Regions from separate parts of the Colwellia sp. BRX9-1 genome, predicted to be linked through region 1. Evidence: predicted binding sites of a transcription regulator. Region 1 holds the regulator's gene; each other region holds the start of a gene.
The links. Region 1 encodes sigma-54, which starts transcription at its own class of promoters, with help from an activator protein. Its sites were predicted from a motif close to GTTGGCACGNNNNTNGNNT; they were not measured.

Region 1 (11,138 bases):
ATAATTGATGAGTATCAATATTATCGAATTTTTTTGCCGCAGTTTCGCTAATTATTTCAAGGAGTTTTTTTTTGCTTGTACCCTTAATCGCACACAGGGTGCAATCAAGGGTAAGGATATCTTGCAACTTCATTATACTACTTAGATTCTTTGGTGAGTGAACAGGCGATAAACAGCATTAATGCTGATTCGTTTTACCTTTGTACTTCAATATTTGCCGGTCAAGCTTAACAACAAGACTATCAATAGAGGCATACATGTCAGCATTTTCAGCTTTTGCATGTAAATCAGAGCCACTAACGTGAACAGTCGCTTCAGCAATTTGATTTGATTTTTCAACGGTGAGAACAACATGAACATTATTGATATGATCAAAATGTCGGCTTAATTTTGCCATCTTAGTCGTGACGTTTTCTCGTAAAGCTTCGGTAATGTCAACATGGTGGCCAGAAAGATTAATTTGCATAAGCTTAATTCCTCATCTTTTCGTTAAAGTAAACTTTTTCGTTGGTTAGAAGGTGGAATAGAAAGTGACTCTCGATATTTTGCTATGGTACGTCGAGCTACATTTATCCCTTGATCGGCTAATAAATCAGCCATTTTACTATCACTAAGTGGTTTTGCTGGGATTTCGGCAGCAACAAATTTTTTGATTAATGCACGAATAGCTGTTGATGAACATTCGCCACCGCTTTCGGTGCCAACATGGCTTGAGAAGAAAAACTTCAGTTCGAAAATTCCACGTGGCGTATGCATATACTTTTGTGTCGTCACTCGTGAAATGGTTGATTCATGCATATCGACAGCTTCGGCAATATCATTTAAAACCATTGGACGCATGGCTTCATTACCATGTTCAAAAAAGCCAATTTGACGTTGTACAATACAGTTTGACACTTTTAATAAGGTATCATTACGGCTTTCTAAGCTTTTAATAAACCATTTAGCTTCTTGTAAATTTGAGCGAATAAATTGTGTGTCCGCTGTCGACTTCATCGAACGTGACATCGAAGCATATTGCTGATTCACCGAAAGTTTTGGCGCAGTATCAGGGTTTAATTCGACCACCCAACGGCCATTTTTCTTTTCAACAGACACATCAGGAATAACATACTGATCGTCACTCTTCATCACACTATCGCCGGGTCTAGGATCAAGTGATTGAATAAGACGCACCACTTCGCGCAGTTGCTCTTCTTTCAGTCGAGTTTTACGCATTAATGTACGATAGTCTCGGCTACCCAGCAGATTAATATGGTCACGCAAAACTAACTTACTTTCTGCTAACCAAGGTGTAGCGGGGTCAAATTGATTAAGTTGAATGATTAAACATTCTGAAATAGAACGAGCAGCGACACCGACAGGATCAAAGAGGTTAATACGTTTTAGTACCACCTCAATTTCATCAAGCTCTACTCCTTCAATGGCAACACTTTCTAAAATGTCTTCACTAGATACCGTTAAGTAACCGGCGTCATCAACAGCATCAATAATTGCTGTCGCTATAGCGCGGTCTGTTTCGGTAAAAGGGCTTAATTCCATTTGCCAGCGCAAATGATCTTGAATGGAGTCTTGAGTCTCGCCTTGGTAAGTATAATCTTCTGAAGCTGGGCCTGAGCTTGAACTTGCTGCACCGGCCGTGTAGTTATCATCCCAAGTGGTATCCATGTTTAATTCTTCAGGGATATCGTTCTTGTCCATGGCTTCAGTGGTGGTGATTTCATCAATGGTAGGCGTAGCGTCTTCGCTACCATCAGAAGCAGGGGCTTCTTTAACATCACCAGTACCGGCAGTGTGAGCTTCTTCAAGGTTGTCAGTACTTTTATCTTCGGGATTATTTGAAGACTCATCCATTTCTAATAATGGATTACTTTCTAAGGCTTCCTGAATTTCTTGTTGAAGCTCTAACGTAGACAGTTGCAGCAATTTGATTGCTTGCTGCAATTGTGGCGTCATGGTTAATTGTTGTCCTATGCGGAGTTGTAGAGTAGGGCGCATTTAGGTCATTAACTTCCTATTATTTTTAATGGGATATTTTCGTTTTTTTCATACGAAGATACTATTCATTTACTGACTACTATAGCGTGAATTGTTCACCAAGGTATACATCTCTTACGTGTTGATTTGCAAGAATTTGATCTGCAGTACCTTCTGCAATAAGTTCACCATGACTAACAATATACGCATGTTCACATACATCGAGAGTTTCACGTACATTGTGATCAGTGATCAACACACCAATGCCACGTTCTTTTAAGTGTAGAATAATTTTTTTAATATCACCTACTGAAATTGGGTCAACACCAGCAAAAGGTTCATCTAATAAAATAAATTTTGGTTCAGCAGCTAATGCGCGAGCAATTTCTACTCGGCGGCGTTCACCACCAGATAAGCTCATGCCTAAATTATCTTTGATATGACCTATGTTGAATTCTTCAACAAGATGTTCTAATTTCTCTTCACGTTCAGCATCTGATAATTCTTTTCGTGTTTGTAAAATAGCCATAATATTGTCGTAAACACTGAGTTTTCGAAAAATAGAGGCTTCTTGTGGTAAATATCCGATGCCTTTTCTCGCACGCTCATGCATAGGCGCTAACGTCAGGTTTTCGTCATTTAAGATAATATCGCCACTATCACTTTCAACTAAACCCACAATCATATAAAAAGAAGTTGTTTTTCCGGCACCATTTGGGCCTAGTAAACCGACTATTTGTCCTGCTGAAACTTGCATACTGACATTTTTAACCACTTTTCTGCCTTTATAGGCTTTGGCAAGGCCTTTTGCCATTAGGGTGCTAGTGCTCATAAATTAATTTTTTCCTGAGTTTTCGCGTCTGTGGTTGTCGCTTTAATTTTTTCTTTCGGCTGAAAAATCGTTTTAGTGCGTTCGTTAGATTTACTTTCAGCATTAACATACTGAGTGGCAATATTGTAAGTAATTCTACTGCCACTAACCTCACTACCTTCTTGCTGTAATAACGCATTTCCTGAAATTATCACTAAATTATTTGCGGGCTCATATCTTATTTCGTCTGCTTGTAAGCTAAGAGGAGTACCATCGGCTAAGGTTTGTTTAAAGGTTGCTGGCTTCCCTTTAGCGATATAGGTTTTTTCTTCACTGCCAGATTGAGTCAGCACTTGTACTAAATCAGCACGTATAACTAATGAACCTTGAGTGATCACCACGTTATCAATATAGCTGAATATTTTATTTTTAAGATCAACGGCTTGTCTTGAAGCGTTAATTTCAATCTTTTGTTTTATATCAAATTTTTCAGCGAAAGCTGACGAAAATAGCGGAGTTGATAACAATAAGCACAGTAGGCTATTTTTTAACAATTTCATAAATTGATTTCACATGTTTAGTTAGTGTCATTTGGTTGGTGTTTAAGTCGACAATTAAACCTTTACCATCGATGGTAAATCCTTTACCGATAATTTTAATTTCTTGTTCTGAACTTATGATGTTAGTTTTTAGATCAAGTTCAAAGTATTTTCCTTGAACTTCTTGTAATAAGCTATCGGGATCTGTTGCTAACAGGCGGACATGCTTTGCTAATTTTACCCGGTTGTTATTGTATAATATGCCTTCATTGGCAGATATTTTCCATGCGGGCGCATCATTTTTTGGATGAAGTGTGTATTGAGGAAACTCAAAGTTGGTAATACTTAACTCAGGGTAATGTTCCATACGATGGGCATCAACAACATAAGCTAAACTTCCTTGATGTTTATAAACATTACTGTGTAAATTTTCGGCAATAAAATCAGGGGTCAGCGTCTTATCAATCGCTTGTAATTGTGGTGCTGAGGAATTTCTCCATTCAATTATACCGTAAACGCCTCCCGCAATTAGAAAAAACAACAAGGTTAAACTATAAAGTCGATTCATATACTCGCACCCGAAGCATTTGCTAAGGTGTTTTGGCTAAGCATGATTAAATCGCATATTTCTCGAACAGCACCAAAACCGCCATGGTTAAAAGTGGTGTAATTTGCGATAGATAAAATACTTGGGTGGGCATCTTGAACAGCAATACCCAAGCCTACAGCGTTGATACACTCATAATCAGGCATGTCATCACCAATATAAGCAATTTCCTCGAGGGATAGCTTTAATTGCTTAGCCATCGTTTTCAAGGCGGGTAATTTATTTTCTTCACCTTGCACTATATATTTAACATTTAAGGCTGACATACGTGTTGCGACAATATTTGATGTTCTCCCGGTGATCACCGCTACATCGACACCGCTGGCGCCTAATGCTTTTATGCCGTAGCCATCTTTAGTGTGAAAAGCTTTTAATTCTTCACCATCGTTACCCAAATAAATACGGCCATCAGAAAAAACGCCATCAATATCACATATCAGCAGCTTTATTGTTTTCATGGTATTGAATGCTGTGTCAGTAATTTCGCCATAGAGTGTTTGCATATTAGATAAGACCTGATTTTAGTAAGTCGTGCATATTCATTGCGCCAATAGGTATATTATTGTCATTAACAATAATTAAACCATTAATTTTTTTGTCTTCCATGATTTTTAAGCCTTCGGCGGCTAGCATATCTTGATGAGCCACAGTGGGATTTTTTGTCATCACTGATGCAATAGTATCGAGATGTATATCAATACGTTCATCAAGAATACGACGTAAATCTCCGTCAGTGAATAAGCCTTGTAATTGACCACTCTCGTCGACTACCGCCGTCATCCCCAAACCTTTTAATGATACTTCAACCAACGCATCCTTAATTTTAGCATTAGCATTTACAGTTGGTAAGCGCTCACCACTATGCATTATATCGCTAAGACGTAGTAATAGGCGTTTTCCTAAACTACCACCGGGATGAGAGAGTGCGAAGTCGTCAGCGGTAAAGCCGCGAGCATTTAATAAGGCAACAGCGAGTGCATCACCCATTACTAGGGTTGCTGTGGTACTTGATGTTGGCGCTAATCCTAGTGGACAAGCCTCTTGTGAAACAGCAACACAGACATGGGTATCGCCTAGTTTTGCTAAGGTTGAGGCTGGATTCCCCGTCATCGCAATAAGTTTAGCGCCAATACGTTTTATGACTGGCACTATTGCTAACACTTCACTGGTTTCGCCCGAGTGCGAAATAGTTAACACGACGTCATCACCGGTAATCATACCTAAATCACCGTGACTTGCTTCACCAGGGTGAACAAAAAAAGAAGGTGTGCCGGTGCTCGCCAGCGTTGCAGCAATCTTGCCACCGATATGGCCTGACTTGCCCATGCCAGCAATAATAACCCTACCTTTACAGTTAAACATTAACTGACAGGCATATTCAAAGTTCTCATCAATGTACTGGGCTAACTCTGCAATAGCCTGTTGTTCTATGTGAATAACGTCTAACGCTAGTTGTTTGAAATCGTTCATTATTAGCCCGTTTTTATTTTGTAAATTGCTATTATAGTGTTTGTTATTGCTTTATTTGACTAAAAAGTAGCGCTTGATAAGCGATAAAAGCGCTTATTAATAACAAACCTTTTAAGCGGCCAATGCAAAACTTTCCGGCACGACGAGTAAAACACAGTATAAATAATAATACGGTAACGCCAAGCATGTAAGGAGCGTCACGTGCTGCGGCATCTGAATCTACTTCGCCAGGTGCAATTAAGCCAGCGAGCGAGAGTACGGCCAAAATATTAAAGATATTAGAGCCAATAATACTCCCTAGCGCTAAATCATCTTCTTTCTTGATAATACTCATAATACTTGCAGCAAGTTCTGGCAAGCTTGTGCCAACGGCAATAACGGTCAAACCAATCACTAAGTCACTTATGCCAAATGCTTTAGCAATAAAAACGGATGAATCGACCAGGTAGCTAGCACTCATAGGTAAGAAAATAATACCAACGACTAGCCAAAGTAAAGATTTAGGTTTGCTAACCGCGTCTGGCACTTCTTGTTCAGCTTCAATGATCAATGGATCATCAATTGGCCGAGTTTTAGAGGCTCTTATGGTGATAAAAAGTAACGCAAATATATAAACAAAAAAGCCGATCATCAGTGATAAGCCTTCGTTAAAGCCAAAGTAATCGTCAGAAAGCATCCAATAGGCTAGGGCGGTAACAATTAAAATTAATGGAATTTCTCGTCTTACCGTTGATGAGGATACGTTTAAAGGTTGAAATAATGCCGTTATACCGAGTACCAAAGCAATGTTAGTAATGTTTGAACCGATTGCGTTACCGATAGCTGTATTATTGTTACCGTCTAAAGATGCTGTCGCTGCAATCATCATTTCTGGAGCAGATGAACCCATGGCAACAATAGTTAAACCAATAATCATCGGTGAGATACCAAAATTTCTTGCTAATGATGAGGCACCAAAAACAAATTTATCAGCACTCCATACCAGAGTAACAAGTGAAACAAGTAAAATTAGAATCTGTAATAACATTAAGGGCTCCTATATTAAGAGCGTAAATTGTCGCTGGTTGCGAAGCAAAAACAAAGAGAAATAATCAGATCTTGGTAAAAAAGTGCCCAAAAGGCGGTTTTTTTACATGCCATTGTTAAAAAATAGCCAAAGTAAAAATTTCATTAAAGCAAAAATATATCTTCTGAGAGTAAAATCTTACACTTTATTACGTTTTTACACGCTTTCTTACGATTTTTATTTACATTTTTAACGCAATTTTAATGACGTTTTTTGATTGCTCAGGTAAAATTCACCTGACTTTAATAATAACAACCAGTGACGTTATATAAATCTTATGCCTGAAAACTTGGTCGATATCCAGAACCTTACGTTTAAACGTGATGAACGAGTGATCTATGATGATATTAGTTTGTCGATCCCTAAAGGAAAAGTTACCGCGATAATGGGGCCAAGTGGTATTGGTAAAACCACCTTATTACGTTTAATTGGCGGTCAACTCAGACCCAATTCAGGTAAAATACTTTTTGACGGACAAAATATTCCAACATTATCACGCAGTGCACTTTATGAAGCGCGTAAACGTATGAGCATGTTGTTTCAAAGTGGCGCGTTATTTACCGATATGAGTGTTTACGACAATATTGCTTTTCCGATGCGCGAACACAGTACCTTGTCAGAATCGTTAATTGAAAAAATGGTATTAATGAAACTTGAGGTTGTTGGTTTACGCGGTGCACGAAATTTAGCACCTGGCGAACTTTCTGGTGGCATGGCACGAAGAGTTGCCCTTGCCCGCGCTATCGCCTTAGACCCTGAACTTATTTTGTATGATGAGCCTTTTGCGGGACAAGACCCTATTTCAATGGGTGTTATTGTTCGTTTAATAAAAGATTTAAATGAAGCATTAGGTTTAACCTCAGTTGTGGTCTCACATGACGTTACAGAAGTAATGAGTATTGCCGATTACATTTATATTATTGCTGAAAAGAAAATTATTGGTCATGGCACACCGTCAGAGATAAGTAAGCAAACATCACCACTGGTGCAACAATTTATTCAAGGTGAAGCTGATGGTCCCGTACCATTTCATTTTCCTAGCGCCCCTTATCAAGATGAATTAATGGGTAAGGAGCCTAAATAATGAATAGTTTACAAAGTTTAGGGCATAACATTATTGCCACGATTACGGGATTAGGGCGAGCAATAGTTTTATTACTTTCTGCATTGCTTCATGTGCCGAATGTACGTAAAGGCTTTCCTCTATTGGTGCAGCAGTTATATTCTGTTGGCGTACTTTCACTGATGATAGTGGTGGTATCCGGTTTATTTATTGGCATGGTTATCTCTTTACAAGGCTATACTATTTTAGTGGGTTATGGTGCTGAAGGCAGTTTAGGACCTATGGTCGCACTATCTTTACTCCGTGAATTAGGCCCTGTGGTTGCGGCACTATTATTTGCAGGACGTGCAGGCTCGGCATTAACCGCCGAAATTGGTTTAATGAAAGCAACAGAACAATTATCAAGTTTAGAAATGATGGCAATTGATCCGTTACGTCGTGTGATTGCACCAAGATTCTGGGCAGGGTTTATTAGTTTACCTTTGCTAGCCGCTATTTTTTCTGCCGTAGGGATATTAGGTGGTCATCTCGTCGGTGTTGAATGGTTGGGCGTAGACAGTGGTACATTCTGGTCAGTGATGCAGGCTCAAGTTGATTTTCAAAAAGATATTCTTAATGGGGTGATAAAATCGGTTGTTTTTGCTTTTGTTGTCACTTGGATAGCTGTTTATAAAGGTTACGATTGTGTACCAACATCAGAAGGTATTAGTCGAGCGACAACTTCAACAGTTGTACAATCATCATTATTGGTTTTAGGGTTAGATTTTGTATTAACAGCATTAATGTTTGCGAGTTAATGTTTGCTGTTAGTTAATTTTTATAATAATTTTTATTTTAGGTTTGGTGGAAGACATGGTGTCGAAAAAAATTGAGTTAATGGTAGGTTTATTTGCAGCAATAGGTATTGCTGCGTTGCTTATGCTTGCGCTGAAAGTTGCTGATAGCGGTATTTCCGGTAATAGTGAGACATATCAACTTTATGCTAAGTTTGATAACATTGGCGGTCTAAAAGTTCGTTCAGCGATAAAAGTGGGTGGTGTTGTTGTCGGTCGTGTTAGTCATATTACCATCGATGCAAAAGATTATACGCCGGTAGTCACTTTAGATATTTATACACAGTATATTAATTTTTCAGAAGCAACGTCGGTCTCTATTTTAACCGCAGGTTTGTTGGGTGAGCAATATGTTGGCTTACGACCTGGTTTTGTTGATGAATCGGTAGGCACGCTAGTTCCAGGTGACTTTATTGAAGATACTAAACCCGCATTAGTATTAGAAGAATTAATAGGACAATTTTTATTTAGTCAAGGAAGTGACTAGCAGGTTTACCAATGGAGAGTAGTAATATAATGAAAAAATTATTTACAGTAATAATCGCTTTAGCATTAATGGTGAGTATTAGTGCAACAGCAAAAGCGGTTGACAGTAAAAATCCGTACGCGATGATCGAAACGGTAGCGAAAGTAACGTTTAAACGTTTTTCTGACGAACAACCAGAGATTCGTAAGAACCCTGAAATATTGAAAGATATCGTTCGTGAAGAGTTGATGCCTTACATTAATTACCGATATGCAGCATTGAAAGTTATCGGTTTTAAAAACTTTGAACAAACAACTTCGCAAAGCAGAGCTGATTTCGTTGATGTTTTTAGAGAGTATTTAGTTACCTCATATGCACAAGTCTTTACCTTGTATAAGCAACAAGAAGTTGAATTTGAACCAGAAAGAGACTTTGATGACGCTAAGGTTGTTGCTGTTAGAACCTCGGTTTTAGACCCAGGTAGACCACCTATTGATATTTCATTTCGTGTTAGAAGAAATACCACAACCAATGAATGGAAAGCTTACGATATGGTCGCCGAAGGTGTTAGTTTGCTTGATAGTAAAGAAGCAGAGCTTAGCGGCTTAATACGTCAAAAAGGTTTGCCATACGTTACTGAAATGTTAAAAGAAAAAAGCGATCAAAAAATCGTTTTTAAGTAGCGTTAATAGGCTATTTCTGTGAAGATTAGGAATTGAAGTGAAGAAAATTAGTTTTATTGAAAAAGATTCCCGAGTTGTTTTTAGTGGTGAATTAACCTTATTAACTATTGATAATTCATTTGAAAAAAAATCAAAAGCTTTGATTAAATCAGGGGTGTTAATCTTTGATTTGTCAAATGTTTCAAAAGTCGATACGGCTTGTTTAGCTTGGCTACTTGCCATGCTAGAATTAAGTAATAAGACTGACTGCCAATTAACTTTTGATAATTTACCAAAAGATTTAATTAAATTAGCTCAGTTAAGTTGTGTTGATATGTTCTTACCAAAAACTGATAGTACGCTTAATCAGTAACCGGAGATAAATGTGGAAGTTTCAGATATAGAAAAATTACTTAATGATGCCCTTGAACTTGATGAGTTACATGTTGCATTTGATGGATCACAATGCAAAGTGATTGCGGTTGCAGACTTTCTTGGTGAATTAAGCCGTGTAAAGAAGCAACAAGCAATATATGCACCTTTAGCAGAGACTATTAAAGCGGGTGCAATTCATGCGGTATCGATTAAAACTTTCACAACGTCAGTTTGGCAGCGTGAAAAAATGTTTAATCTTCCGCTTTAATTTTTCATAACCAAATAAGAATATTCTATTGGATGCATTTAAAATAACAGGTGGTACGGCCCTAAAGGGTGAAGTAACCATCTCGGGCGCAAAAAACGCCGCTTTACCGATATTAATGTCAGCACTTCTCTCTAAGACACCTATTACATTTAGTAACGTTCCTAAGTTAAATGATATTGAAACGACGATTAAATTGCTAAGTCAATTAGGTGCTAAAGCTCACTGGTCTGGTGACAATGAATTAGTTATTGATGCAAGTACCATAGATCATTGCCGTGCATCGTACGAGTTAGTTAAAACTATGCGCGCATCTATATTAGTTTTAGGTCCGTTATTGGCGCGTTTTGGTCATGCTGAAGTTTCTTTGCCCGGCGGTTGTGCTATTGGCGCAAGACCAGTGAATTTACATATTCACGGTTTAAAGTTAATGGGCGCAGACATAGACGTTGAAAATGGTTATATCATCGCTCGCAATAATGGGCGTTTAAAAGGTGCGACCATTTTTATGGACACGGTAAGTGTTACCGGCACTGAAAACTTGATGATGGCTGCAGCATTAGCTGACGGTATTACCACGATCGAAAATGCTGCCCGCGAACCAGAAATTGTTGATTTAGCTAAGTGCTTAAACGCTATGGGCGCTAAAGTTTCTGGCGCAGGTACAGATACACTGAGCATAGAGGGTGTTGCCGAGTTATCAGGCACACAGTATCGTGTTATGCCAGATCGTATTGAAACAGGCACTTTTTTAGTGGCTGCTGCGGTTACTCAAGGCAAGGTTAAGTGTTTAAATACAGATCCTAAAGCTTTAGAAGCGGTTATAAGTAAGTTACAAGAAGCTGGCGCAGAAATTACCTCCGGTGATGATTGGATCGAGCTAACGATGAATCAGCGACCAAAAGCGGTTAATATTCGCACTGCTCCTCATCCTGCTTTTCCTACGGATATGCAAGCACAGTTCGTGACAATGAACGTAATTGCAAAAGGTATGGCAACGACAA
Region 2 (11,138 bases), on a different contig from region 1:
GTCGCTCCAAAACTGTTATACATTTGCTCTATATTGTTAACAACGGTCTCAGCAACGCAAGATTGTTCTTCTGTTGCCGTAGCAATTTGGCTGTTCATTGAACTGATATGACCGATTTGTTCTTTTATATTTGTTAAAGATTTATCAACTGCAAGTGATATTTCCTCATTGGTATTTGCTTTTTCTCGCGCTAATCCCATAGTACTTACCGATTGGTCAGCCGCTGAAATGAGCTTATCTAGTAAACCACGAATCTCAGTAGTCGATAACGCTGTTCTTGAAGCTAAACTTCTAACTTCATCAGCAACTACAGCAAAGCCTCGGCCTTGCTCGCCCGCTCGGGCCGCTTCAATTGCAGCATTTAACGCTAATAAATTTGTCTGTTCAGCGATTCCATTAATAACATCAAGAATTTTATTCATGTTCTGTGAGTCTTTAGCGAGCCTATCAACCACATCAGCTGCATTACCAATTTCGTGGACTAATTCACCTGAGATAAGTAAAGAACGCTGAACATTCTCCATGCCTCTATTAACTTCTGCTTCTCCAGAACCTGCAGCATTTGCCGCTTCTGCGGCAGACTTAGCAATATCAGTAACACTAAATTGCATTTCAACCATAGATTGTTTTGTTATTTCGGCTACTTCTGCTTGGCTTTGTACATTAGCATCAACATCACGTACCTTTTCAGCCAATTGCTCAGCACTTTTAGTCAGGGGTGGCACAACATCAATGACATCTGAAACAATACCTCTTAGCAACTGAGTAAAAGCATTAAAGTTCTTAACAACACTGCCTAATTCATCCTGACTCATGACTTCAATCTGGTTGGTCAAATCACCATCACCTTCTGCCAGTTCTTTTAAAGAAGCATCTATATTTAATACTGAATGACTAATTGAACGTGCGATGACGATACTCAACAGTGACATCATAACCAAAAGTAAAATACCCACTAAAATACTTAAATCTCTTGAGTCACTAGAGTTAGCCACAGTTTCTTCAACCAAGGTATTAAATACTTTAGCCGCCTTTTCTTTTTCCTGGGCTAAGCTGTCAGTAACCTTTTGGTAAATATCTGCTTTATTATCAATACTGGTCTTTGTTGAGGCCAATTGAAAATCGATTTCTTCCTTGATAAATCCTACTGAAATCTTTCGCGCGATATCATTATACTCGTTACTTAATGAGACTAAAGTAGAAGTATCGGAAAATGAGGGTTCAAGTGAATCAATACGCGTTAAATTACCAGTTAATACCGTAACTAACTCACTAGCTTGATCAACTAACTCTTCATCACCAAAAGAGACACTCTGGTTGTAGAGCTCATCTACACGTTGCCAAGTACTGACATTTTCACTGGTTAAGTTAACCAAATGAATCGTAGTATTTTGAATTTTTTGTAATAATATTTGGTTTTTAGAGATGGCAGTAATGTTAATAAGTAAATTAATAACAAAGCTCAAAATTGCAATCGCTAGTATTGCTAATATTTTATGAAATATAGGTAATTCTTTAAAAAACTTCATATTTATCCTAATCGTAAATGACGTACGATGCACCGTACATTGTTAAAATACTCAAATAATAAGCCCTTCGGGCCTTCAAAAATTTTTAACTACTTTTACATTAGCATTTTCTTAAGTTGAGCTTAAATGAAACTCAATGACTAGACTCCGTTCTACACAATGCTCTAAATCTGCTAGAAGTGCTTATCAAGCATACACTCCACAAGAAAGTCTGTTGTTATTCAATCGCTAGGCTAAGTTCAACTTATTATAAATCATAAGATGATTAGCTGGATACGTTTTTAGTAATTTCATGATAAATGGCTGTAGCCACCTATTACTTTACCAGCATTAACGTGAGTAAACACCAAAGATTAATTCACCAGCATTAACGTGAGTAAACACCAAAGATTAATTCACCTTTTTTAATAAAAATGAAAATAGGCACAGTGAAGGTACTATTCATTTACTATCGTGGAGAACTTTAGAGAATTTTTTCCGTCAACTATTAGTGAGTATATTTATTAAAAGTTAAGTTTATAGTTCTAATAAAATCAAGAAAACAATAAATGTTTCTTATACTTGTAATAATAGAAGATCAGGTGTCGGTGAGTTAAATAAAAAGAACAAGGGATTATATTTACGAAGTGATGAATAATGAGTCGCGAAAAATCCACCTGATTTTTCACGACTCCTCATATTATTTTCTAAAGTTAATTCCTGATTGAGCTGAAAAATAAGCAAATAGAGTATAAACCGCTGTTGCTTGCTTTAAGTCTTCAGGGTTCACTTTGTCCAAGGTATCGTTCTCTGTATGGTGATAATCAAAGTACTTGGTGCCATCAGGTGCAAAATTCATGCTTGGCATACCTGCAGCGCTCATTACACTCATATCTGATTGTGCTTGTGCATTATTATCGTTTGATAATTCAACGCCTAACGGCGCAAGATGCTTAGCAAGGTCGTTAATTGCCGTTAATGACTCTTTACCAACACCCGAAGTCATTTTATAAATCTTACCAACACCAAAGTCCCATTCGGCGCCAATGATATGATTATCCATATTTTTTTCATGGACCTCCATATATTTTTTGGCACCTAATAAACCCACTTCTTCAGCCGCAAAAAGAATGACGCGGATAGTGCGCTTTGGACGTATAGGTAATTGAGCAATGTGATGAGCAGAAGCAAGCATCATAGCAACACCCATACCATCATCTAATGCACCCGTACCCACATCCCAGCTGTCAAGATGAGCACCAATTGAGACAATTTCATCAGGAAATTCGCTACCGGTTATTTCACCAATGACATTGGCAGAAACGGCTGTTATTTTAGCATCAGTATGGCTGGTTAATTTTAGAAAAAAGCTAACCGGTTTATTGCGCTTTAATTGATTAACAAGTAAGTCTGCGTCAGGATTTGAAAGCGCAGCTGCAGGAATTTTTTTCACGCCAGCCTCATAACGCATAATGCCGGTATGAGCTATACGGTTATTGTCTGTACCTACAGAACGCATAATTAATGCTGATGCCCCTTTTTTAGCGGCTACAACTGCCCCACCCACACGCGTACCTACGGCTGGACCATAGCCGTTACCGTCGATATGCTCTTCCATTTGATAAGAAACAAATGCAATTTTTCCATCTAAACTGTTATCTGGTGCCGCGATTAAGTCAGCTAAGGTTTCAAAATGTGCAACATTTCCAATCAACCCTTCTTCACTGGTAGCAATACTGCCACCAAGAGCAATGGCGACGACCTTATGAGGATAAGGCGAGATTATTTTCGCTTGTGCTTCACCACGTTGCCAAAAAGTACCCGTGACTTCTTCTGTCCACACTTTATCAAAGCCTAAAGCGTTCATTTTAGCTTGCGCCCAAATGACAGCTTTTCTATCACCTTCTGAACCCATTAATCGATGCCCCACTTCCGTGGTTAAAGATTCTAAGACTTGATAGGACAAATTAGATTGCAGAGCGGTATTTTTTAATTGTGTCAGTTGCTTAGTTTCTGATTCAGTCAGTGTTGCCGCTGAACTTGATAAAGCTAACAAAGTACTACTGAAAACAAGCGTTTTTATTACAGATTGAAAAGGCACTTTAAGCATTATATTCCCTTTTATAGATATTATTGATTGTAGAATTAATTCAGTATCAAGAATCTTGCGCCGACATGCAAATAGGTTCGCCTTAAAAAAGTGGCAAACTATCTTTATTAAAACCATTGAGCCCTAATTAAGCGAATACTGAACTTTTAAAAGATTTATAGCTCAATACTACAGCGCTAAATATAAAGTAAACAAGGAGGATTACATTTGAATAAATTAAGCAAAGGACTGACCTTCTCGATTATCTTGCATATAGCTGTACTGATCATTTTTACACAAGGGTTATCAACAGTTCCACTTAGCGCAGTAAAAAATAACGATTCGGTTAACCCTATTATTCAAGCTCGCCTATATTTTCCTTTACGGTTAAGGAAAAAAGCGATTCTTACTTCCAGCAAGGAACCGCTAGCCATTAAATAAACCATGCCAACAGATGAAAAAAAAGAAGTAATGAATGGTTAGAAAAAACCAATAATAGGAAGATACAGCCTGCAAAGTTATCTAAACAGCCAATTGATAAAAACGTGTTGGAGAGTAAAACATCAAGTAAAAAAATGAGTCAAACGTCACTGGAGAAGCTTAAGCAACGTTTAGATAACCAAGCCCGTGAAAACGCTGCAAACAACAGCTTAACTAAATACCTAACCGAGAAGAGTACCGTTGGCCAATCCATCACAACGTATGATCAGTTAGCCCCAGCGAAAGCAAAAATTAAAGAGGTAGATTGTAATAGCAGTAAATTTAATAGTGCGCTAAAAGCGATGTCAACCTTGCTTGGCGGCAGTATCAGGTGTAATAGCATGCCTAATTTAAAAAACTTTTTAAATAAAAGAATGGCCGTAGCTGAAAAAAAAGCACAAAAAAGCCAGTGATATTTCGCTGGCTTTTTGTTAATCGCAATGTAACTAAAGAGAATTAGATTGAGAAAGAAGATCCACAACCACAGGTTGATGAAGCGTTTGGGTTATGTACTAAAAATCTACTACCTTCTAAACCTTCAATATAGTCAACTTCGCCGTCAACTAAATATTGTAAACTCATAGGATCAATAACCATAGTGACGCCTTTTTTCACAATAGTCATGTCACCGTCATTTACTTTTTCATCAAAAGTAAATCCATATGAAAACCCTGAGCAACCACCACCTGTTACATAAACACGTAATTTCAATTCCGGATTTTCTTCTTCTGTGATCAAAGATAATACTTTATTTGCGGCGGCATCGGAAAATTTTATTGGTAATTCGGGAGTTGACATATTGCTCTACTTACAAAGATGTTACGGGAGTGTCTCGCGTGTATTATCTTAAACTTGACTAATTTAGTCAAGTATTGTCTGAGATAGTAAAATTTATCAGCAAGAAGAAAAATTTCATCTTAAATATATACAAAAAATGCGCTATATAATTAAATATAGCGCATTAATTAAACCACTAACGGGTCAGTAGCTAACGGTCAATTAGTGAGTTATTTTTCTACGGTAAATAAGACCAAACATAGCAAGTAACATTAATACAAATGTTTGTGGCTCTGGCACTGCAATAGTATCTTTAGGAGGAGCAAAAGAAGCTACACCTTCAATAATGTCGTTAGCACAGGTCATTGCCCAGCGAAAGGCAATTTGATTAGCTGTCGCTAATGCAGTATTGGCAACATCAAACGAAAAACTAACTTTACCATAACCAACATTTCCTATTTTATAAGAACGACCGCCAACAGACCAATCTGAAGATGTAATAGTTGTACCATCATTACCAGACCGAACAGCTTGATTGTAACGGGCATTTCGATGTTCATCTGATGAAACGATTAAGTTGTTGTTAGAAAACCCTGTTCTCAAGTCACCTGTACCTGATTTATTATTACGTGAACTGCCAAGGTCATAAACATAGTTCCAGTTTGTACCCGTATTAGTATCCGTTTTAGAATATCTATCACCCGTGTTTGGCAGAGCACCGTCTGGATTCCAAGGAGATGTTCCGCTGTTATTAAGGTCTTTGTCCGCGGCCATAAACAAATCACCTAACTCAATATCATTATCGCCAATGTTATTGTAAAATGATGTAAAAATATTAACATTTAGTATTGTTCCAACTCGAGAAACCACCATCTTATCAATGTCATATCTATACTTACTACCATTAATATCGCCATCGTAACCTGCACCAATATATTTATCCATGATCGTTTCCGCCGGGATATCCACAGCAAACCCGTTAATACTTGATACTGAAAGTGCAGCGATTGCAATCCATTTTAAACATTTCATATTTTAAACCTACTTCTAAATACTGGCATAAATAACATGTGTAATAAAAACACAAGACTATGTATAAATTTTATTTACTTATTGACCCCACACAACTCAATATTCAAGCCAAGATTAAAAAGCCCTTTATTTTTAAGTGCATAGGATTATATTATTTGATATATCGGTTATTTTACCTAAAAGTGTAAAAAATATCGACAACTATTAACGGTACAACTTAAACAATTAAAGATCTGCTAGATATTCATAATGACTCCTAGTATCCTTAGCAATTGATTTTCATAAGAGAAATAATTAAATGGCCTCTTTGGTAAAAACGACTTTAGCCTTACTCTCCGGCACAATTTTATTGCTGAGTTCGCATGCTCTGGCTTTGCCCGATCAAAACGCAGATAAACCTTATGAAGATGCCCTAGCAAGCTTTTACCTTTCTGAACTCAATGCGGCAATTATTCATTTAAAGAATGCCTTAAAAAATGATCCTGAACATTTACCTTCTATGGTGTTACTCGCCGAAGTATATATTGCTATGGGTGATGGCGCTTCGGCAGAAAATCAACTAGAAAACGCTCAAGAAAAGAATGCTGATGAAAGTAAAATACTGCCGTTAATGCTTGAAGCTTATCTTTTACAGCAAAAATATAAAAAAGTAATTAATGCGCCAATGGCTTCTATAACTCAAAAACAACAACTGAGTAAAGTTGCCGTATTGCAAGGACGTGCTTTTATAGCGATGAATAACTTAGCGCAAGCAAAAGTTTTATTCCAAGAAGCTTTAGAGTATATGCCTAGTAGTATCAAAGCCCAATTAGGCATAGCACAAGTAGAACTGCTTAATGGAAATATGCTCCAAGCAAGAGCCTATATTGATAAAGCACTCTCTTTATCGCCAACAAACAGTGTCGCTTTGACAATGCTTGCTAATATAGAACAGCAAGCTGGCAATCGGATTGAATCGTTAAAAATAATTTCACAAGTTATTGAGCTAAACAATAAAGATTTTCCTGCGTTACTTACACGAGCCAGTTTATATATTGAACTGGGTGATTTTCAACTTGCTTTAAACGACCTTGGTATAATCATCACAGAAATCCCCAATGAGCCGAAAGCAAATTATTTAAAGATAATTGCAAACAGTGCCTTAGGTAATACTGAAGAAGTTAATAAAACAACCGCTCATATCAATACCGTATTAATGGGATTACCCGAAGATATAATGAAACAGAATCCCGTGTATCTTTATTTAGCGGGTGTGATTAGTTTTCAGCAACAAGAAAACTTAAAGGCTCAAGATTTTTTGCAAAAATATATCGCTATTATTAGTGACGATATAAGAGCGTTAAAGTTAGCCGCTCAAATTGAACTCGCATTAAATAATCCCTTTCGTGCAAAAACATTATTAGTAAAATCTAAGCTAGTAGCCCCTGACGACGTTGAAACATGGTCGCTTCTTGGTCAGACCTATACCGTATTAGGAGAACTACAACTTGCTGAAGATTACCTCAAAGATGTTATTGACAGTGATAAAGAAAATCCCCAACCTTTATTTGAGTTAGCAAAGTTAGAAATTTTAACAGGAAAGTTCCCACAAGCTATTACTCACCTTCAATTAGCAAAATCAATAGATGCTAATATAAGTTTTATTGTGCTGCTCGCAGAGGCCTTCCAACAAAACAATCAGTTTGAACAGGCACTAGAGCAATTAGACCTTGCGTTAATTTTACAAAGTGATGATAGCGTTTTGCACTTAAAAAAAGGTATTTTATTAGGTCAATTAGAACAGCACCTACTAGCAAAAGAATCACTAGAACAATCACTAAAGTTAAACCCTAACAACCTTAGGACACTTGTCCATTTATCAAGAATCGATGTTATAGAACAACAGCCAGAAAAAGCGATAGCAAAAATAAATAAGAAAATCGTTGAACTAACAGAACCCAATTCATTTTTACTGATTGAGCTAGGTAATATACATCGCCTAACCAACAATAATAATGAAGCGTTATCAGCCTACAAAAAAGCCTACAGTGTTGATAATACTAACCCCAATGCATTAATAAATATTATTGAAATACAAGTCATGCTTGGCCAATTGAAAGAAGCGATAACCTTAACCAGTGAGTTTTTAAACAAAAACAACAAAGCAGGAAGTATTTATCTAGCACTGGCTAATTTATACATGGCAGATAAAGAATACCAAAAAGCGTTTAGTACTTTCGAATTGGCGGTTAAAAATAGTAATGATAAATCAAATGTTTATAATATTTTTGCTGATGCACAATTGTCACGATCAGATTTTGAAGGCGCTACACTCAGCTTAAAACGATCTATTTCATGGAATGCTGAAAATCTTGACTCCCATTTAAAGTTGTTTGATATTTATCTGCAACAAAAAAACGAAACGTTAGCGCTCGATATTTTAAAGCGTATAGCCAAAAAAAGTACTAATATTATATTTTTAAACAACCTTGAGGGTAACTTATACTTACAATTAGGAAAACTAGCCGAAGCAGAAAAAATATTTCTAGCTTCCTTGAAAAAAAGTCAAAACCGACCCGCCGTTTATGGTTTATATCGTGTATACAAACAACAAGAACAATTTTCAAAGGCGCTTGATTTATTGACCCTTTGGGTTAAAGAAAATCCAAGAGACATTACCTCTCAAATAGCAATCGCGGATACACTAGTCGCAACAAATCAACTGCAGAGTGCTGCTAAAAAATACCAAGATTTAATTGAGGTGTTTTCTGAACTGCCAATTTTGTTGAATAATGCCGCACAAGTATTCATTAAACTGGAGCAGTTCCCTCAGGCATTAACGTATGCAAAAAAAGCAGACAAGATATTACCTGATAATGTCGCAATAATGGATACACTTGCTTGGTCTTATACCCTAAATAAACAAGCAGATTTGGCACTACCTATATTTAGACAAGTTATTGTTAAAGATTTCAACAATGCTGAAATAAAGTATCACTTAGCTGTTACTTTATATCAATTAGATCGCAAGGGTGAAGCAAAGAAATATCTAAAGGCTGCGTTAGAAAATGAAAGTACACTTCCTAACAGAGCTGCTGCTATAGCACTTATGGAAAAGCTTACTGAGGAATAGCGTGAATAATTAAAAAACACTTGTCATTATTGAGTGTTTTTTAATAAATCATTCCAGATATAGCTCTGGTCTATTCGCTGATATTTTTGCCATCTATTTTTTGGTAAAATAGCAGCTAACGCTAATTTTTCGGGTAAAAAGTTTGCAGGAAGAGTGAACTCACCTTCAACAATTTGAAAGTATTGAAAACTAAAAGATAAATCTTTCTTTGTAGATACCGATATATTACTTAACTTTAATTCGCTTGGCTTATTATCTAAGCTCCCCAATAAAGTAAAATCGACATAGCCTTTAGCAAAACGCTTACGTACTTGCTGTTGCATTAAAACAATTTGAAAACGAAAATGATGTGGACTGGCTGTTGGGTGGATCATCATTCGATCAATCGCCAATCCATCAGCGGTTTTTTCTGGTGCCATCACTTTTTCATAAAAAGCTAATTCTTTTTTTACTTCATAATGCTCAGACTCCATGCTTTTTAAAAGCTCTTGGGAGTGCTGATTAGCCATACGTTCAACTTCTAACTCTACTTCAAGGGTATTAATCTGACTATTTTGCTGAACATTCTTTTCATAAAGTTTACTCAATCGCGTTTGCTGTTGTGCTAACGTTTTAACTTGATAACCATGATAAAAATTCCCAACACGATAGCCACTGTAAAGACAGATAACAATCACGAGAAGAAGTAAAAGGGCGGAACGAAATGCGCCTAAACGCACAACAACCGTATTTAGATTTATTTTTGCTAACCAATTCATTTGAAAAGTATTATGATATCCAACGAGTTAATAAATATTTTTAGGCTCAAACAATAAAAGGTGCACCCTTTCATTATTATGATATCGCTCTCTTTACTTAGAAAACGTTTAGCCTTACCGAGAACTTCCTGGCAACTTTGTTTGTTAGCCGCTTTAGGTGGCACTGCATCAGCACTTTTAGTTGTGCTATTCTCCTACAGCATTGAGACAGTTCAAAGCTTTTATTTAGTCCAAAAAGATAATTATACCAGCTTAGATGCTTTAAGTCGTTTCCATTTGCCTATCGTAGGCGGATTAGTCATTTTATTTTTTGCTTGGCTAACCGGCTACCAGTATTTACGCACCGGCATTCCTTTTGTATTACATCGCCTAAAAGTAGCTAATGGCATTATTCCATTTCGCAATACGTTAAATCAATTTTTCGGCAGTGTGATTGCATTAGCCTCAGGCTTCTCAGTTGGAAAAGAAGGACCTGCTATACATTTAGGAGCCGCTTGTAGCAGTTATTTAGGTAACAAGTTAAATCTACCTTTTAATACCATACGCACACTTTGTGCATGTGGCATTGCCGCAGGTATTTCCGCTTGTTTTAATACCCCCATTGCCGCTGTTATATTTGTTATGGAAGTTATTTTACGCGAATACAAAGTGCATATTTTTATTCCTGTAATGATCGCTTCTATTACGGGGTCAATGATCACCCGAAGCCTTTTGGGGCCTGCCCATGAATTTGGATATTTTAGTAAAATATCCCTAAGTTTTCATCATTACCCTGTTTTGATTATATTAGGGTTAATACTTGGGTTATTAGCCTATGGCTTTAACCGATACTTAGTCCTTATTATAAAATATTCGAGCTCGATTCATATTGTGCCACGCATTATGTTAGCAGCATTAATTACTGGCATACTTGGCTTCTTTGTACCCTTTGCTATGGGCACAGACTTAAGTGTAATAACGTTTGCCTTAGAAAATAATATTCCTTTACAATTATTACTTGGGGTTTTATTCGCTAAAATCTTGATGACCATTACCGCTTTAGGCCTAGGTATTCCTGGTGGTATTATCGGTCCTATTATTGGTATTGGTGCTATTGTAGGCACCTGTGTTTCAGTATTAGCTACGGGTTATCTACCCGGAGAAAATTTTGCTGGTGATTATGCCTTAATGGGTATGGCGGGGTTCTTAGCAGCAACACTAAACGCTCCCCTTGCCGCATTATTAACGGTAGTCGAGTTGTCAAATCAGTTAGAGGTTGTTGTGCCAGCAATGATAGTTATCACCACTGCCTGTGTCTTTTCAGGGCAGTTTTTCAACAACCGATCGGTATTTGTTATGCAACTTGAGCAGCAGGGTCTCAAATATCGAAAATCTCCCATCGA
Region 3 (11,138 bases), on a different contig from region 1:
TGGGAATATCACCTCTACTCGACCAAGCTTTTACTGAGGAGTCTGTTACCAAAGGACAGTTTTTCTTAAATGGCGCTGATACCGCAACTCAAGGCACAGATATTGTTGCTACTTGGCAGACTCAAGCTTTTGCTGGAGATATTAACTTCACCTTGGCGGCAAACTTTACCAATACTGAGGTAACCAAGTTATTTACACCTGATCACAGCACACTGCATACCATTAGCGTTGAAGAAATTTTTTCACAGCAAGATATTTCTATCATTGAAGAGTGGCAACCACGCAATAAAATAAGTGTAAACACCCTTTATAAAAACCAGCACTGGACCATCAATATATTGTTCAATCACTATGGTAAATATACGATAACCGATGGTGGTAAACAAACTTATGGCGCAGAGCTATTAACTGATATTAGCGTTAGCCATCAAATGTCAAAAAATCTTGCGGTCACTGTGGGTAGTCATAATTTATTTGATGTTATGCCTGACAAAAATCGTATAGGAAACTCTCGAGGAGGCACGATTGAAGATCAACAAGGTAATATCATTGTTGATAGCACAGGTGTATTCAAATATTCACGCCGATCAGCTCCTTTCGGTTTTAACGGCGCATATTTTTATGCAAGTCTGCAGTATGATTTTTAAGGGTGTGCTGTTAACACTTAATAATAGGTAACCGCTTTAATTTCACGTTTGGGTGAAGAAGCTAAATAAATATTATAAACATCTTCAAAGTCTAAACTTAACTCTGTGGTGTAACTGTCGCCAACAGGATAGCTTTTAATCACTTTAGCTGCGCGGATGACACCTTGAACTGACGCTGACACTTCATTTTTACCCATTATCAGTTGTGACATGGTCATTTCACCATTTATCTTTTGCCCATAAACTTGTTCTGCAAGTTCTGCATAAGCGGCAAGCTTTGAGGCATTAATCGCCATCAACATACGCTGCGTTTCATGTTGTGAGTTTTGCAAACTTATCGGCGCTTGGCCAATAGCATGTAACACAGGGAAGGTTTCAGGCTTAACACTTTGCCATTGTACGTGTTTGTCATAAACACTAGAACAGCTGGCAAGTAACAAAGCTAAACTACCAGCGGTTAATATATTAAGAATAATTTTTTTCATCATAAATACCAAAAGTTAGTCCTACATCAATATAAAAAACTAATTAACAATTTTAATTGAACGTTCGTCTTCTGCTAACATAACGCTGTTTCGAATGATTAATCCATCTTTTATCCGAACACTTTCATCTTGATTAATCTGTTCACCAATTACCCAGCTTGGAATAAAAGATTGTGCCGTGGCAACAACAACACGTGATTGCATACCAATCATCCGAGCATTAATCATCACACCATTTTCTTGTTCCATCATGGTACCGGTTACAACATAGTCAATAATCTGCCGCTCTGGCAGCTCTTTCCAGTCGCGACTAAAAACATAATCACCTTGAGCAGTGACACGAATATGTCCCGTCGTTTTAAAATCAATAACAACTAAACCATGGCGCTGTAATTCATGAACAAAGTTCTCTGATATTTGATTACCCAGCCAATTAGTTGACTCAAGGTTTTCTAATTCGACAAAAGAAGCTACCGCGATAGGTGTTTTAGGGTTTACAAAAGAGCTGCTTTCAAGCATCTGATAAGTAAGCCCTTTAACAACATCTGCTATCGCATGTCGAGGTAGATTGAAACTGTCAATTTCACCTCGTACTTCTTGCTTTGATTTATAAAAATTATCTTCATCACTCATCATATTCATTGATGAACACGACATCAACGTTGGAATAAATAATGGAATAAGCCACTTTTTCATTGAGCTCCCCTTGATCGCTCTGAAAGCGAATAATCAGTTTTGCAGTAATATCGATAAACGACATCAAATAGTTTCTAATATAAATAAAGCACAAATCGCGCCAATCTATAAAGTTACTTGCGTATTAAAATAAGTGGGCATAGAAACTGCATATTCGACAGTAGATATTAAACCTTTTTTACTGACGGACTTCATATGCGCTTATTTATATCAGCTCTACTTTTATTTTTTATCACTCATTCTGCTGATGCCCAGTGGTATGAAGCTCAGGGAAAGTCAGTAATAATGCAGGGCAATGCCGAACGAGCAAAAACATTAGCCATAGAGAATGCATTAAAAAAAGCCTTACTCGTTGCCGGAGCTTCCGTATCGAGTGTGCAAAAAACGGTTAACGGATTATTGACACAAAATGAAATAAATATTCGCGCCAGCGGTACCGTAAACTCTTTTGAGCTGGTTGATGAAAATTATGAGGGCAATTTGGTCACCGTAACCATTCGTGCTGACATCTTCCCACAAAGTAAACAGTGCTTCTCTTCTGATTATCGAAAGTCTTTATTAATTACCCGTAGTAACTTAATGCATAGAGAGCAAGCGAGTATCGGTAAAATTTATGCTCTTGATAATAAATTGATGGCTAAACTTGCTTATAAAATTAACAACCAAGGTATTTATCTAGACACCCGATTGTTATTAAAAGAGAAGTCTCAGTTCTCAAGATTAAATAACAGCTTACAAGTTGAAGCAATAAAAAATCTCACCATGTCGTTAGCTAATATCAGCGATACTCAGTATGTCATGTATTCTGAAATTAATGACATTAGCTTTGCACAAGCCTCAACCAACGGTTGGCAGTTCTGGCAAGAAGATGTTTTTAACCGTCAGTTTAGTGTCAGCCTATATATTTACAACGGTACTAATGGTGAATCTGTCTTCACTAAGCAGTACCGTAGTTCTGCCCCATGGGAATTTGGCAAACGTCAGCAAGTTGATGTTCATAGCGAAGTATTCTGGCAAAGCCAATACGGAATGGCCATTGAAAAAGTGTTAGGGGATATGATCATTGATATCGACGAAAATATGATGTGTCAACCTACTCGTGGCAAGGTAGTGCAAATAGCTGGTAATTCGTTAACGATTAATTTAGGTAAAAGGCATGGCGTAAAAGTTGGTGATGAGTTTTCTCTGTTACACTTAAATAATATCATTACTGACTCAGGAAAAACCTATGCAGGTTTTAACGTTAGCCCTTACACAGTAAAAATAACCCAAGTGTCTCAGCAAAGCGCACAGGCAATGACTACTGACGGGCAATTATTGGGTAACATCCAATTAAATGATTTAGCGGTGCGTTACTAACTTCATCGCTATATAGAATGTTAACGTTACCAGCATGCTGTTAACGTTAACATTGTCACTGTTTTGCGCCTTATTCGTTTGACAGACTAATACGTTTAATCAATAAGGCTGAAAGTCCAGCAAACAAAGCGGAAATGATTAAACAGGTAATTAAGTTAGTAAATTGATAAATAACACCTGACATAACAGTCCCTAATAACCTTCCCAGGGCATTAGCCATATAATAAAAGCCAACATCCATAGAAACGCCATCTTCTTTCGCCATGGCTACAATCACATAGCTATGTAGCGCAGAATTAATAGCAAAAACAGCCCCAAAAATAAATAAGCCTGCAATAATAATGATTTCAGTACTGATGTTGAGCTTGGTCGCATAAAACATCAACAGTGCTAACAACAAGGTAACACCGGATAAAATCATCCCCCAAGTAAATAACAAATGACCCTTGATATTATGTTGGTTATTTTTAATAAAAAATTTAGGTGTTGAGCCTTGAACAATACCATAAGCGATAATCCATAACGCCATAAATATCCCAACATTAGTATGTTGCCAACCTAAATTACTGACCAAATATATCGGTAATCCGACAACAAACCAAATATCCCTAGCAGCAAATAAAAATAAGCGCGCGCCCGCCAAATAATTTAATGATGAGTGATTTGAGAATATCTCTTTAAATTTAACTTTGTGCTTTGCCTTACCTAAATCACCTTGCAATAATAACAGACTAAGCACAAAAACAATCGCTAGCACACTCGCCATTATTAGCATGGCTACTGAAAATCCCACGGTACTTAGTAACCAGGCACCTAGGAAAAAACCGATACCCTTTAAGGCGTTTTTTGATCCTGTAAGATAAGCAACCCAACGGAAAAGAACAGCGTGATCTTGGTTGTTATTGCTCGTTGGTACCAACGTTTTAATACTGCTTTTAGCGCTCATCTTATTAAGATCTTTGGCTATACCCGACAGCGCTTGTGCCAACATAACCCAGATAACGGTTAAGTATTGTTCAGGAACTGTTAGCATTAATAAAGCAAAAACTTGACTGAACAGACCAATATTCATGGTTTTATTCAAACCAATTTTTGCTCCTAACCACCCGCCAACTAGGTTGGTTATCACGCCAAAAACTTCATAAAATAGAAATAACATCGCAATGGCAAGCGGGGAATAACCTAGATGATGAAAATGTAATAATACCAGCATACGCAAAGCACCATCGGTTAAGGTGAAAAACCAATAGTTAGCGGTAATTAATAGGTACTGTTTTACCGCACTAGGCAGTGCAGTTATTCTGTTTAACATAAAGGTACCAATGATGGTATTTTCGATTGATGTTGGCGTATGCTAATAAATAATCAAGAGTATTAAACATTAGCGTAACGCCAAGATATTATTCGTTTAAAAACGCAGTCTATGTCGATATTCTCAAAGACTAGTCCTTAATATCAGATCGTCCAACTAACAACATTAACTCTGCAGCTCGATTGGCATAACCCCATTCGTTGTCATACCACAAATACATTTTCAATTGGGTGTCATTAACAACCATGGTTGATAGCGCATCAACAATACATGAACGTGGATCCGTTTTATAATCAACAGAGACCAAAGGACGCTCTTCATAGCCAAGTATATCTTTTAGGTCTCCTTGTGCCGCCGTAGACATCAATTGATTAATTTCTTCAACTGTTACGGCTCTATTTAGCTCAAATACACAGTCAGTAATTGAGGCATTCGCTAACGGAACTCGCACGGCATGACCATTTAATTTTCCCTTTAGCTCAGGAAAAATATGGGTAATAGCGGTTGCAGACCCGGTAGTCGTTGGAATTAAACTTTGGCCACAAGCTCGCGCTCGACGTAAATCTTTATGAGGCGCATCAAGGATAGTTTGCGTATTGGTAATATCATGGATAGTCGTCATACTGCCGTGTTTTATGCCAACACTGTCTTGGAGAACTTTAACCACTGGCGCTAAACAATTAGTGGTACAAGAAGCAGCAGTGACAATTTTATGCTGTGCTTTGTTATAAAGGTGATGATTAACGCCCATGACAATATTTAAGGCGCCCTCTTCTTTTACGGGTGCTGTAACCATAACCCGTTTAACACCTTGTGCTAAATAAGCGCTTAATAGTTTGGTCGTTTTCATCACTCCAGAAGCTTCTACAACAACATCACATTGTGACCAGTCAGTTTCAGCTATGGTTAAATTATGACTAATATTAATGTGATGTTCACCATCTTCATCACAGACGATCATTTGGTTATTGTCGACTTGTGCATCAAATTTCCAACGACCATGAATAGAGTCAAAATTCAGTAAGTGTGCTAATGTTTTAGCATCACCTGCGGGATCATTAATTTGAATAAACTCTATTTCTGGCCATTGCCATGCCGCACGTAAAACTAAACGTCCGATGCGGCCAAAGCCATTAATTCCTACTTTAATTGTCATGATTTATTCCTATTTATTAAGGTTATTCGCAACATGTTTGCTGTCTGCTCGGACGATTGCCCATATCAATAAGGTTTGTTACACATGCGGTTAAATATGCTTGATTGTTAAGACTTGATAACTCGATGACTTCTTTTTGCCAAAATGGCATTGCATCAACGAGACTATAAAAAACCCAGCGTCCTACTTTTCGTTCACTGAGAATATGATGTAATTTAAGTTGGGCAATATGACGTGATATTTTAGGTTGAGATAAAGACAAAGCGGCCGTTAATTCACAGACACACAGTTCCTTTTCCATTTGTATAAGTAAAATTATTTTTAGCCGAGTATCATCAGCTAAATTTTTAAAAAATTGAACCACCCTATCATTATTCATAACTGGCACCGCATTAATTCGAAAGCTTATTTGGAACATACATAAAATAACAATACACATTTAACATATGTTTTTTCATATATATGGAAAAACATATGTTATTTCATATTGAGAGAGTATGCAAATAACCTTTTTAAATAAAAACAGTTGTTAGATAAAAGCGCAAAAAAAAGCATGAGTTAACTCATGCTTTGGTGTTAAGAAACTAAATATGGTTAAATTTCGACCATGTCACCTTTACTTTGCAGCCATGTTTTTCTATCTGGGCTACGTTTTTTTGACAGTAGCATATCCATTAACTCCATCGTTTCAGAGTGCTCATCTACCGTTAATTGCACTAAACGACGTGTATTTGGATCCATAGTCGTTTCGCGTAGTTGCAGAGGGTTCATTTCACCCAGACCTTTAAAACGTTGTACATTAACTTTACCACGTTTTTTCTCAGCTTCTATTCGATCTAAAACACCGTCTTTTTCGGCTTCATCTAAGGCATAGAAAACTTCTTTACCGACATCGATACGATAAAGTGGTGGCATAGCCACATAAACATGGCCACGTTGCACTAAAGGTAAAAAGTGTTGCATGAATAAAGCACATAATAACGTTGCGATATGAAGACCATCGGAATCGGCATCGGCAAGAATACAAATTTTACCGTAGCGTAATTCTGATAAATCATCACTATCTGGATCTATGCCTAATGCCACTGAAATATCATGGACCTCTTGTGAAGCCAGTATTTGTCCGGAATCGACTTCCCAGGTATTTAAAATTTTACCTCTAAGCGGCATAATTGCTTGAAACTCACGGTCTCTCGCTTGTTTAGCACTACCTCCCGCCGAGTCTCCTTCCACTAAAAACAATTCTGTTCGGGCAATATCTTGACTGCCACAATCAGTTAATTTCCCGGGTAAAGCAGGTCCTTGAGTAATTTTTTTACGAATAATTTTTTTACTGGCACGCAAGCGTCGCTGAGCATTTGAAATACAAAATTCAGCAAGGTTTTCTGCGATTTCAGTGTGTTCATTTAACCATAAACTAAAAGAATCTTTTACCACACCGGTAACGAAAGCGGCGCATTGTCGAGAAGATAAACGTTCTTTAGTTTGTCCTGCAAATTGTGGTTCTTGCATTTTCACCGATAAAATATATGAACATTTGTCCCATATATCATCTGGCGTTAATTTTACACCGCGAGGAATGAGGTTTCTAAATTCACAAAATTCGCGCATTGACTCCAATAAGCCTTGGCGTAAACCATTGACGTGTGTACCACCTTGGATGGTTGGAATTAAATTGACATAACTCTCTCCAATGCCCTCTCCACCTTCAGAGAGCCAAGTTACGGCCCAATCAGCGGCTTCATGCGAAGAAGAAAAAGTCCCAACAAAAGGGTCTTCAGGTAAACAAATACAGCTTTTAAGAGAATCTTTCAGGTAGTCGACTAAACCATCTTCGTAATACCATTGATATTTTTTATCTTCATTCTTGTCATGAAACTTGATGGTCAAGCCTGGACATAAAACAGCTTTCGCTTTTAATAAATGTACTAAGCGACGCACTGAAAAATTTGCTGAGTCAAAATATTTAGGATCAGGCCAAAACTTTACGCGTGAACCGGTATTTCTTCGGCCAACCGTACCGGTTTCATGTAACTCTTCAACTTTTTCACCATGCTCAAAAGCCATTTCATACACTTTACTGTCACGGCGAACTGAAACATCAACTCGGGTAGAAAGTGCGTTAACCACAGAAATGCCAACACCATGCAAACCACCAGAAAATTGATAATTTTTATTAGAAAATTTACCACCGGCATGAAGTTTACAGAAAATAAGCTCAACACCTGAGACACCTTCTTCGGGATGAATATCGGTTGGCATGCCTCGACCATCATCAATAATTTCCAGTGATTGGTCTTTATCGAGCACAACGGTGATATTTTGCGCATGCCCAGCCAAAGCCTCATCAACCGAGTTATCAATAACTTCTTGGCCTAAATGATTAGGGCGAGAAGTATCTGTGTACATACCTGGACGATGTCGTACTGGGTCTAAACCACTGAGGACTTCAATGGAGTCTGAATTATATTGTTCGCTCATTTAACTATTCTAATAATGATTATGATTAAAAAATGTTTTAATACCTATCGGTCTACTTTATTGACTCGTTGGGTATAAATTAAAAAACATCGCAATTTTAGGTAACACTTTCGAGTAATCAATAAAGCTGTGATCCCCGCCTTGCTGGACAATTATTTGGCAGTCACAATATTTATCGACAGCTTTTTGATAATCTAACACTTCATCGCCTGTTTGTACCATGACCAAGTAATTATTTTTCGAAATAAATTGTTGTTCAAGGCTTTTTAATGACTCAATAAAATGCTTTTCAATGTAATAAACTTCCTGTGTGTAAGGATTAGTTTGTTCACCTAAATAATCAACTAATAATTCAAAGGGCTTTACTGCCGGATTAATTAATACGGCTTTGCCTTGATATTTCTCTGATAAATACGTTGAAAAATAGCCACCTAGTGATGAACCAATAAAATACCAAATGTTTTCTTTATCGCTTTTTGAGTCTATTAGTGTCGTTAATTGTTCGATAACAGCCGTTGGTGACGAAGCTAACTGAGGGCTAAAAAATGAGACTTCGGGAAAATGTTCATTAAAGTAATGCTTTGTCAGTTGTGCTTTCATCGATTGTGGTGATGAATTAAAACCATGTAGATATAAAATATTAACCTGTTTAGACATTTTATTCCTTTGTTAAAAAGTAGCTGTCTGACTTTATTTTTCCATCAGTAAATAGCGAAAAAACACGATAGCCTGGCCCTTGTCCATTTGAAGCACCAGCGCTTTTATTGGTGTCAAATTGAATCGATGTAGCGGGACAAGTAAATAAGGGAATGGCTGGTGATTGGTCTGAATACAAGGTTAATGCTTGATGCACATGACCACAGGTAATAGCTTTGATACTCGAAAACTTATTAATCGTTTGCCAAAACTCTGCTTGATTTTCTAAACCGTGTTGATCAATAAAATAACCAACATCTAATGGGTGATGATGCATCATCACTAATTGATGTTTTTTATCATCAACGATTGACTCAAATGCAGATAAATCGCTTGGTGTTACCAGACCTTTCGGTGTTTCACTTTTACTGTTAAGTAAAACAATTTGCCAATATTTATCATTAAAGACTTTTTCACGATTGAAAGGAGGAACAGATAAATATTTATCCAATAACTCGAGTTCATCATGATTCCCCGCCAAATAATAAAAAGGTATCGCTATGTCACTTTCAACAACAGCTTGCACAAAAAGTTGATAAGACTTTTCACTATGGTCTTGAGTTATATCACCGGTGAATACAATAGCATCGACTAAATGCTGATTTTTAATGTCGTCTAAAACACTGACTAAATTATGGTAAACATTAGCACCATGATGCAAACCATCTGTTTGAGAAAACAAATGGCAGTCGCTTATTTGCGCAATTTTAAAAATAGAAGACAAAAGGATTACTCAAAAAGTGATAAGTTGACTTGGCCTAACTTTAAACAAAGTTGCAGCCATTCTTTAAGAAACTGATTAATTTGCTCTTTTTCATCAGGTAAATGCATTTTACTATTGGGGTAATCGTAACGAGGTTGAACTTGTTTAATGTCTTGATTACTGATCACCTCAGCCATTCGAGCATCATGATATAAACGGATAATCATTTTGGGACGTAAAATGTGGTCAAACACCGTTTTATTATTGTTATCTTCTCCAGTAACGACTGCTTTTGTCTTAGGCAGTTCTTGGCGAATACTCACCAAGCTGGTGTAGCGAGTAATTTCGAGTATTGTTATCTTGTAAGATAAAAAATCAGAAATAAAAAAACACCGCTCATCACCAACCGCTTCTTCATCGTTATGACTGGCCAATAAGCGAACTAAAAACATATAGTTAACTTCACAAAGATTCATTAAGGTTGATAATCTTGGCTGATATTTTTTACTTTGCTGTATCATTTACGAAGACCATTTCTGCTGTAGTTGATGAAAGTTATTCTGTAGCCATTGTAACCCAATTATTGTTGCTGCATTGGTGATTTTTCCATTTTCTAACAACGACATGGCTTGTTCTCTTGACATGACATGCAACAAAATATCTTCACTTTCAGTTTCTAAACCGTGCACCCCTGAGACATTTTTGCTATCTATATTAGCAACATATAAATGTATAACTTCGCTCATACCACCAGGACTTGAAAAATACTCCAGCACTTTATCGAGTTGATTAGCATTTAACGTTAAGTCGGCTTCTTCTTTAGCTTCTCGAATAGCAACATCAATAGGCGATTCATCTTGACCAAACATACCGGCGACAAACTCTAATAGCCATGGCGTGTCTCCTTGACCAATAGCGCCAACTCGAAATTGTTCGATTAACACAACACGATCATAGGTCGCATCGTAAGGAATAACGACTACCGCATGACCACGTTCAAAAACTTCGCGCGTTAATACTTTACTTTCGCCACCATCAAATAATCGATGACTAAGTTGATACTCATCCATTTTAAACACACCTTGGTAGCAGGTTTTTTGTTGATAAATGGTGACGTCTTTATTTGAAAACTTTGATGGTTTTGTATTTTTGTTAGGCATTGAGTGGCTTTATTTCCCATATAAAAATTTAAAATAAATGAAGATACTATAATAAAGCGAGCACTAGCATAAAACATTTTGTTACACTAGAATGCATTCGCAAACACTTATTTTATTTAGCTAATTCAAAAATCAAGATACGATAGTATCATAATAATATAGCGTACATGGCACACTCAAAGGAATAGCTCACTCATGAAAAAAACAATTACGGCACTGATCATTGGTTTGGTTTGTGTAACTAATACTACGTTAGTTAACGCTGAAGATTTATTGGGCGTTTATCAACAAGCACAAAAAAATGATCCTACCGTATTGAGATCAAAGGCTTTATTTAACGCATCAAAAGAAGGCATAGATCAAGCCAGAGCTGTTTTATTACCAGAGATCAGTGCTTCAGCTAGCTACACAATGAGTAAAGATCAATTTATTCCAACATCGGA

Region 2: a site for sigma-54 is predicted at 5,981-5,999, ahead of H4J76_RS09635 (PEP-CTERM sorting domain-containing protein). Genes of this name have one in related genera too.
Region 3: a site for sigma-54 is predicted at 1,962-1,980, ahead of H4J76_RS05670 (flagella assembly protein FlgT). Genes of this name have one in related genera too.

Annotation. Positions count from the first base shown of each region.
Region 1 is NZ_JACGVM010000001.1:175,479-186,616, forward strand. It holds gene ptsN (PTS IIA-like nitrogen regulatory protein PtsN) at 1-133, opposite strand, end outside; gene hpf (ribosome hibernation promoting factor) at 179-466, opposite strand; gene H4J76_RS00850 (RNA polymerase factor sigma-54) at 490-1,998, opposite strand; gene lptB (LPS export ABC transporter ATP-binding protein) at 2,078-2,809, opposite strand; gene lptA (lipopolysaccharide transport periplasmic protein LptA) at 2,806-3,348, opposite strand; gene lptC (LPS export ABC transporter periplasmic protein LptC) at 3,329-3,895, opposite strand; gene kdsC (3-deoxy-manno-octulosonate-8-phosphatase KdsC) at 3,892-4,437, opposite strand; gene H4J76_RS00875 (KpsF/GutQ family sugar-phosphate isomerase) at 4,439-5,404, opposite strand; gene H4J76_RS00880 (calcium/sodium antiporter) at 5,448-6,431, opposite strand; gene mlaF (phospholipid ABC transporter ATP-binding protein MlaF) at 6,748-7,554, shown strand; gene mlaE (lipid asymmetry maintenance ABC transporter permease subunit MlaE) at 7,554-8,330, shown strand; gene mlaD (outer membrane lipid asymmetry maintenance protein MlaD) at 8,386-8,853, shown strand; gene H4J76_RS00900 (ABC transporter substrate-binding protein) at 8,883-9,515, shown strand; gene H4J76_RS00905 (lipid asymmetry maintenance protein MlaB) at 9,553-9,867, shown strand; gene H4J76_RS00910 (BolA family protein) at 9,880-10,137, shown strand; gene murA (UDP-N-acetylglucosamine 1-carboxyvinyltransferase) at 10,166-11,138, shown strand, end outside.
Region 2 is NZ_JACGVM010000008.1:55,778-66,915, forward strand. It holds gene H4J76_RS09610 (methyl-accepting chemotaxis protein) at 1-1,529, opposite strand, end outside; gene H4J76_RS09615 (M20/M25/M40 family metallo-hydrolase) at 2,209-3,618, opposite strand; gene H4J76_RS09620 (hypothetical protein) at 3,826-4,038, shown strand; gene H4J76_RS09625 (hypothetical protein) at 4,173-4,490, shown strand; gene erpA (iron-sulfur cluster insertion protein ErpA) at 4,534-4,875, opposite strand; gene H4J76_RS09635 (PEP-CTERM sorting domain-containing protein) at 5,077-5,886, opposite strand; gene prsT (XrtA/PEP-CTERM system TPR-repeat protein PrsT) at 6,185-8,998, shown strand; gene H4J76_RS09645 (DUF6776 family protein) at 9,025-9,756, opposite strand; gene H4J76_RS09650 (chloride channel protein) at 9,835-11,138, shown strand, end outside.
Region 3 is NZ_JACGVM010000004.1:12,051-23,188, forward strand. It holds gene H4J76_RS05655 (TonB-dependent receptor) at 1-647, shown strand, start outside; gene H4J76_RS05660 (LPP20 family lipoprotein) at 665-1,135, opposite strand; gene H4J76_RS05665 (FlgO family outer membrane protein) at 1,172-1,828, opposite strand; gene H4J76_RS05670 (flagella assembly protein FlgT) at 2,024-3,187, shown strand; gene arsJ (organoarsenical effux MFS transporter ArsJ) at 3,258-4,499, opposite strand; gene H4J76_RS05680 (ArsJ-associated glyceraldehyde-3-phosphate dehydrogenase) at 4,630-5,655, opposite strand; gene H4J76_RS05685 (metalloregulator ArsR/SmtB family transcription factor) at 5,678-6,034, opposite strand; gene parE (DNA topoisomerase IV subunit B) at 6,250-8,136, opposite strand; gene H4J76_RS05695 (YqiA/YcfP family alpha/beta fold hydrolase) at 8,194-8,793, opposite strand; gene H4J76_RS05700 (metallophosphoesterase) at 8,795-9,556, opposite strand; gene H4J76_RS05705 (DUF1249 domain-containing protein) at 9,562-10,056, opposite strand; gene H4J76_RS05710 (NUDIX domain-containing protein) at 10,057-10,695, opposite strand; gene tolC (outer membrane channel protein TolC) at 10,891-11,138, shown strand, end outside.